Oharaeibacter diazotrophicus: one gene and its partner. The protein of the gene in region 2 binds, or shares a complex with, the protein of the main gene of each other region. Links are inferred from orthologs where the notes say so. Each region holds a gene or a part of one and is shown on either strand. Other genes may lie near its edges.

Region 1 (3,456 bases), on a different replicon or contig from region 2:
GCTACACATTCGCGACCTTCGTCGAGGGCTCGGCCAACCGCTTCGCCCTCGCGGCCGCGCGCCAGATCGTCGACGGACCGGGCGCCGGCGGCGTCAAGTTCAACCCGCTCTACGTCCATTCCGCGGTCGGCCAGGGCAAGACCCACCTGCTGCAGGCGATCTGCCACGAGCTGAAGGCGGCCCGCCCCGGCGTGAAGGTGCTCTACCTCACCGCCGAGCACTTCATGTACCGCTTCGTCCACGCGCTGCAGACCCAGTCGGCGATCGCCTTCAAGGAGGCGCTGCGCACCATCGACCTCCTGATCATCGACGACATGCAGTTCCTGCACGGCAAGCAGATCCAGCAGGAATTCTGCCACACCGTGAATTCGCTGATCGACGGCGCCCGTCAGGTCGTCGTCGCCGCCGACCGCCCGCCGGTCGAACTCGAGACCCTCGACGAGCGGGTGCGCTCGCGCCTCGCCGGCGGCCTCCTGGTCGAGATCGGCGTGCCGGACCTCGCCCTGCGCCGCGCCATCGTCGAGCGTCGCATCGCCCTCGCCCGCGAGCAGGCGCCGGCCTTCGCCGTGCCGGACGACGTCGTCGACTTCATCGCCCGCAACGTCACCTCCTCGGGGCGCGACCTCGAAGGCGCGGTCACCCGCCTCGTCGGCCACAACCAGCTGACCGGGCTGTCGGTGACGCTCGCCCTCGCCGAGACCACGCTGAAGGACCTGATCCGCGTCGCCGACGGACGCCGCGTCAAGATCGAGGACATCCAGCGCGTCGTCGCCAAGCACTACAACGTCTCCAAGCAGGACCTCCTGTCCTCGCGGCGGACGCGCTCGATCGTCTGGCCGCGTCAGATCGCCATGTATCTCGCCAAGACCATGACGCCCCGCTCGCTGCCGGAGATCGGCCGCCGCTTCGGCGGGCGCGACCACACCACCGTCCTGCACGCCGTGCGCAAGGTCGAGGATCTCGTCGGTCACGACGAGGCGCTCGCCCAGGAGATCGACGTGCTGAAGCGCATGCTCGACGCCTGATCCGCGCCGCCGACGGGCGCCCGGCTTCCGGGTGCCGTCCACCGCCCGTCCACGACCTTGTCCACGACGCATCCCCGGTGGTTTCCACCGGGATGTCCACCGGCCGTTCCCGGGGACATGCCTCCCGCGCGCCTGTTGACATCCTGTCGAAAACCACGAGGTCTCCGGTGGATCGCCGTGTATGGACCGCGCCGTGCCGCTTCGTGGCGTCACGGTCTTGCGTTGTCGGCCGAACCCCGTAAAGTGCCTGTCCCTGCGGCCCTCGCGAGAGACCGCGGGGCCGCCCTGATCCGATCACGAGGGGCCGGCCTACCGTTCCGCGTATCCTCGCCTTCCCGGTCGGCCGTCCCTTCCCGCCCCACGGGATGACCCATGCGCGTGACGCTCGAGCGCTCCGAACTGTTGAAGTCGCTGACCCACGTCCACCGGGTCGTCGAGCGCCGCAACACCATCCCCATCCTGTCGAACGTGCTGGTGCGCACCGACGCCGGCGCGCTGAAGCTGAAGGCGACCGACCTCGACCTCGAGGCGCAGGAGACCGTCCCGGCCATGGTCGAGCGCCCCGGCGCCACCACCGTGCCGGCGCACATGTTCTACGACATCGTCCGCAAGCTGCCCGAGGGCTCGCAGGTCGGCCTCGAGACCTCGTCCGACGGCGCCACCCTCGCCATCACCTCCGGCCGCTCGCGCTTCTCGCTGCAGATGCTGCCGGAGAGCGACTTTCCCGACATCACCGTCGGCGAGCTCAGCCACCGCTTCACGCTGAAGGCGTCCTCCCTGAAGACGCTGATCGAGCGCACCCAGTTCGCGATCTCCAACGAGGAGATTCGCTACTACCTGAACGGCATCTTCCTGCACACGGTCGAGGGTCCCGGCGGGCGCCGCTTCCGCGCCGTCGCCACCGACGGCCACCGCCTCGCCCGCGCCGACGTGCCGGCGCCGGACGGGGCCGCGGGCATGCCGGGCATCATCGTGCCGCGCAAGACCGTCGGCGAGATCCAGCGCCTGCTCGAGAACCCCGACCTCGACGTCGGCGTCGAGCTGTCGGACGCCAAGATCCGCTTCACCGTCGGCGACGTCGTGCTGACCTCCAAGCTGATCGACGGCACCTTCCCGGACTACGGCCGCGTCATCCCGCAGGGCAACGACAAGGAGCTCCGGGCCGACCGCGCGGAGTTCGCCGAGGCGGTCGACCGCGTCTCCACCATCTCCTCCGAGCGCGGCCGCGCGGTGAAGCTCACGCTGACCGCCGGCAAGATGGTGCTCACCGTGGTCAACCCGGATTCCGGCTCGGCCACCGAGGAACTCGTGGTCGAATACGACGCCGAGCCGCTCGACATCGGCTTCAACGCCCGCTACCTGCTCGACATCACCGCCCAGCTCACCGGCGAGACCGCCGTGTTCCGCCTCGCCGACCCCGGCTCGCCGACCCTGATCCAGGACGTCGGCGACGGCGACACGCTCTACGTCCTGATGCCGATGCGGGTGTGACGGGCGCCGCCGCAGCTTCCACGGCCGCCGCCATGACCGACCCGGACCGGACGGCGCGGGTCTTCGTCACCGCGCTGGCACTGACCGACTTTCGCAGCCACGCCGCGCGTCGCTTCGTCTTCGGGCGGCGCTCGGTGGCGCTAGTCGGCGACAACGGCGCCGGCAAGACCAACGTGCTGGAGGCGCTGTCGCTGCTGTCGCCGGGCCGCGGCCTGCGCCGGGCCACCCTCGCCGAGATCGCCCGTATCGGCGGCGCCGGCGGTTTCTCGGTCTCGGCCGAGATCGAGGGCGCGCTCGGCCCCGTGCGGATCGGCACCGGCCTCGTGCCCGGCGAGGCCGGCCGGCAGGTCCGCATCGACGGCGAGCCGGCGCGATCGATGGACGCCCTCTCCGACCACGCCCGCGTGCTCTGGCTGACACCGGCGATGGACGGCCTGTTCACCGGCCCCGCCAGCGACCGCCGCCGCTTCCTCGACCGACTGGTGCTGGCGCTCGATCCCGCCCACGGCCGCCGGGTCGCCGCCTTCGAGCAGGCCCTCACGCGGCGCAACCGCCTGCTCGAGGACCACCGTACCGATCCCGCCTGGCTCGACGCCGTCGAGACCGAGACCGCCGCCCTCGGCGTCGCGGTCGCGGCGGCCCGGCGCGAGGCGGTCGGCTGCCTCGTCCGCCTGATCGACGCCGGCGGCGCCGACGACGCCTTCCCCGCCGCCCGCCTCGCCCTCGAGGGCGACGTGGAAGCCGCGCTCGAGGCCGCCTCCGCTTCCGACGTCGAGGACTGGTACCGCACCGACCTCGCCGCGGCGCGCTCGCGCGACCGTGCCGCCGGCCGCACCCTGACCGGGCCGCAGCGCGCCGACCTCCGGGTCCACCACGCCGCCAAGGCGATGCCGGCGGAGCTGTCCTCGACCGGCGAGCAGAAGGCGCTCTTGATCGCGCT
Region 2 (3,923 bases):
GCTCGGCGCCGCCGACGCGCTGTCGGTGTGGGTCCCGACGGCCGCGATCGCAGGCGCCTTCGCCTCGATCTTCCTGTTGGTCGCGGTCGCCGGCCCGCGCGCCGGCATGACGACGCTGATCCTCGCCGGTCTCGCCGTCTCCTCGCTCGCCGGCGCGCTGATCTCGCTGGCGCTCAACCTCGCGCCCAACCCCTATGCCGCGCTCGAGATCGCGTTCTGGCTGCTCGGTTCGCTCGACGACCGCTCGATGCGACACGTTGCGATCGCCTTGCCGTTCATGGCGCTCGCCTGGGTGCTGATCGGCAGTGCCGGACCGGCGTTCCGGGTGCTCGCCCTCGGCGAGGAGGCCGCCGAGAGCCTCGGCGTCCGGGTCGCCGCGCTGCGCCTGCGCGTCGTGCTGGCGACCGCCTGCGGCGTCGGTGCCGCGGTGGCGGTGGCCGGTGGCGTCGGCTTCGTGGGGCTGGTGGCGCCGCATCTCGTCCGCCCGCTGGTCGGCCACGACCCCGCGCGGGTGCTGCTGCCGTCCGCGCTCGCGGGGGCGGCGCTGCTCACGGCCGCCGACGTGCTGGTGCGCTTCGTGCCGGCCACCGAGGAGATCCGCCTCGGCGTCGTCACCGCCCTCGTCGGCGTGCCGTTCTTCCTGGTGCTGATCGCGCGCCACCGCAGCCTCGTCGAGGGAGGCACCGAGCGATGACCGCGGCCGGGCCGACGCTCACGGCCGAGGCGATCGTGGTCGCGCGCGCCGGCCGACGCGTGCTCGACGGCGTCGACCTCGTGGTCGAACCCGGGCGGCTGCTCGTCGTCGCCGGTCCGAACGGCGCCGGCAAGTCGACGCTCGCCCGCGTCCTCGCCGGGCTCGTCCGCCCGGACGCGGGCCGCGTCCGCCTCGGCGACCGCCCGCTGACGGCGCTGAAGCCGGGGGCGCTCGCCCGAACCGTCGCCTATCTGCCGCAGGGCCACGAGGTGCACTGGCCGATGCCCGTCGCCGACGTGGTCGCGATCGGCCGGCATCCGCACGGCGACCGCGACGAGCGCGGCGTCGTGCCGGCACTGCTCGTCGCGCTCGAACTGGACGCGCTCGCCGACCGGCCGGTGACGCGGCTCTCCGGCGGCGAGCGCGCCCGCGTCGCGCTCGCCCGCGCGCTCGCGGTCGAGGCGCCGATCCTGATCGCGGACGAGCCGACCGCCGCACTCGACCCGCGCCAGCAACTCGCGATCATGGAGCATCTCGCCGGCGTCGCCGCCGCCGGCGCGGCGGTGGTGGTGGTGATGCACGACCTCTCGCTCGCCGCCCGCTTCGCCGACCGCGCCGCCATCCTCTCGCGCGGCCGGGTCGCCGCCGCCGGTCCGGCCGCGGAGGTACTGGTGCCCGCGGTCCTCGAGCCGGTCTACGGTGTCCGCTTCGCCGAGGGCGAAGCCGACGGTGTCAGGGTGCTGACGGCCTCGTGCAGATTGTAAGGAACGTCGCGCAACATCCTGGACTTCTAAAGTCTTGCCGGATCTCGGCCGATCGCTGCGCGGGTCGGGCAGGGGAGCCGCCCGCCCGTCGCCTCACCGCTCCTTCTTGATCCGGTCGTCGAACACCAGACCCGTCTCCACCGCCGCGCGGCCGAACTTGGCGCGGACGGCGTCCATGGCGCGTTCCGCGGCGGCGCGGCGGGTGCCGCCGGTGTCGACGAGGTCGGCCGGGTCGGCGTGGAGCGAGGTCTCGAGGTCCGACACGGTGACGCCGGCGAGGCGGTAGGGCGTACCGGCGGGCTCGCGCGAGAGCAGGTCGTCGGCGGCGTGGAAGATGCGGTCGGCGAGCTGGGTCGGATCGGCGAGGCGGCGGGCGCGGGTGTGCAGGCGGAAGTCGGGCGTCTTCAGCTTCAGCGTCACGGTGCGGCCGGCGATGTCGTAGCCCTTGAGGTGGGCCGAGACCTTCTCGGCGAGCCGGCGCAGGATCGGCCGCAACGCCTCGTGGTCGGCGATGTCGGTGTCGAAGGTCGTTTCGGCGCCGACGCTCTTGCGCTCGTGCGAGGGATCGACCGGGCGATCGTCGTCGCCGCGGGCGAGCTTGGCGAGGCGCAGGCCCATGGCGCCGTAGCGGCGGGCGAGGTGGCCGGCGTCGAGCTGTTGGAGATCGCCGACGGTGCGGATGCCGTCGCCGGCGAGCTTCTCGGCGAAGGCGGCGCCGACGCCGAAGATCGTGGTCACCGGCCGCGGCGCCAGGAAGGCCGTCGCCTCGGCGCGGCCGATCACCGAGAAGCCGCGCGGCTTGTCGAGGTCGGAGGCGATCTTGGCGAGGAACTTGTTGGGGGCGAGGCCGACCGAGACCGTGATGCCGACCTCGCGCTCGACCCGGCTCGCGAAGCGCGCCAACGTCTCGGCCAGGCGGCCGTGGTGGAGCCGCTCGGTTCCGGAGAGGTCGAGGAAGGCCTCGTCGATCGACAGCGGTTCGACCAGCGGGGTCAGCTCCAGCATCATGGCGCGGATCTGCCGGCCGACGCGGACGTATTTCTCCATGTCCGGCTTGATCACCACCGCGTCCGGGCAGGCCGCGAGCGCCTTGAACATCGGCATCGCCGAGCGCACCCCGCGGATGCGGGCGATGTAGCAGCAGGTCGAGACGACGCCGCGCTTGCCGCCGCCGACGATGACCGGCCGGTCGCGCAGGCTCGGGTCGTCGCGCTTCTCGATCGAGGCGTAGAAGGCGTCGCAGTCGACATGCGCGATCGCGAGCGAATCGAGTTCGGCGTGGCGTACGAGACGCGGCCCGCCGCAGGCCGCGCAGCGGCGCCGGCCGGCGTCCGCGCCGGCGAGGCAGTCTCGGCAGAAGCCCGTCATCGCCCGATCCCCGCGCGCTCGGTTTCAGCCGGACTGCACCAGCCGGACGGCGGCGGCAACGAGGTCGGCGTTGTCGCGGGCGAGGCCGCCGTCGGGCAGCAGCCGGCCGTCCTCGAGGCCGGTGCGGATGTCGAGGCCGAGGCCGATGGCGGCGCGGTTCACCGACCACAGCTGGTCGTCGAAGCCGTGGGCGAGGGGCGGGGCCTCGAGCCGATGCCGGACGATGGCGAGCACCACCGCGTCGAAGGCGGCGCGCGCCTCGGCCTCGTCCTGCTCGCCGATCTCGACCAGGAGGCGCAGGCAGGCGCCCCGCTGCGGCAGCGTGGCGAGACGGTCGACGTCGGCGACGTCGAACAGGCCGGCCTCGACGCCGATGCCGAGCCCGAGGGCGGCGGCGATCACGTCCGGTGCGTCGACCTCGGAGAGGTTGACCGAGACGTAGTCGGGCTTCTCCACGAGGGCGGCGAGCCGGTCGATCCGGGCGCGGCCGCGCGGGGCGATCCAGTCGCCGGTGGAGATGCCGACCGGCACGCCCGGCACGGCGGCCCGCACCGCGTGCAGCACCGGCTCGACGGCGGCCGGCTCGAGGCTCTCGAGGCCGTCGGCCCCGCGCGGATGGACGTGGAGGCAGGCGGCCCCGGCCGCGACCGCGGCGACGGCGGCGGCGGCGATCGCGTCGGCGCCGACCGGGACGGCGGGGTGCCAGTCGGTGTTGCGGTTCCCGTTCAGCGCGGCCTGGATCATGTCAGAACTCCTCTCCGGCGGCGCCCGCGAGCGCGTGGCGGGCGGCGGCCAGCATCGTCGGCCGGATCCCGGCGTTGAGCGAGAACGCCAGCAGCAGGGCCTCGTCGGCCATGAAGAACTCGATCACCCCGGCCAGGAACCCGGGCTCCGCCGCGGCGTTGCGCAGATCCCGCGGGCCGATGCCCGAAAGCGCGAGGAAGCGCCCGAGCGCCTCCGGGTCGCCGGCGAGGAAGGCGAGGCCGCGGATGGCGACGTCCTCGGCCTCGGCGGTGGTCATGCGGGCTGTCGACCTCATGAAAATCCTAGCGTTTGCGTTTACGTAAGGAATCCGCCGTAGTTTACTACCCAATACC

Evidence for each region. Proteins that work in one complex are often made in the same cells at the same time.
Region 1: the proteins of EDD54_RS04735 (region 2) and dnaN are in contact, whole or in part, in a solved structure (PDB 1OK7), measured with the Escherichia coli proteins. The link is inferred for Oharaeibacter diazotrophicus from one-to-one orthologs.

Annotation. Positions count from the first base shown.
Region 1 is NZ_SNXY01000011.1:213,708-217,163, reverse strand. Bases 565-3,456 are described here. They hold dnaN (DNA polymerase III subunit beta), read left to right. Parts: upstream 565-1,397; coding sequence 1,398-2,516; downstream 2,517-3,456. Other genes in these bases: recF (DNA replication/repair protein RecF), read left to right, coding at 2,549-3,456; dnaA (chromosomal replication initiator protein DnaA), read left to right, coding at 565-1,025. In the rest of the region: more of dnaA, read left to right, coding at 1-564. UniProt on the Escherichia coli protein: Confers DNA tethering and processivity to DNA polymerases and other proteins. Acts as a clamp, forming a ring around DNA (a reaction catalyzed by the clamp-loading complex) which diffuses in an ATP-independent manner freely and bidirectionally along dsDNA.
Region 2 is NZ_SNXY01000006.1:999,861-1,003,783, reverse strand. Bases 690-3,483 are described here. They hold EDD54_RS04735 (DNA polymerase IV), read right to left. Parts: upstream 2,827-3,483; coding sequence 1,552-2,826; downstream 690-1,551. Other genes in these bases: EDD54_RS04730 (3-keto-5-aminohexanoate cleavage protein), read right to left, coding at 2,851-3,483; EDD54_RS04740 (ABC transporter ATP-binding protein), read left to right, coding at 691-1,458; EDD54_RS04745 (FecCD family ABC transporter permease), read left to right, coding at 690-694. In the rest of the region: more of EDD54_RS04745, read left to right, coding at 1-689; more of EDD54_RS04730, read right to left, coding at 3,484-3,570; EDD54_RS04725 (DUF3572 domain-containing protein), read right to left, coding at 3,572-3,847. UniProt on the Escherichia coli protein: Poorly processive, error-prone DNA polymerase involved in translesion repair and untargeted mutagenesis. Copies undamaged DNA at stalled replication forks, which arise in vivo from mismatched or misaligned primer ends.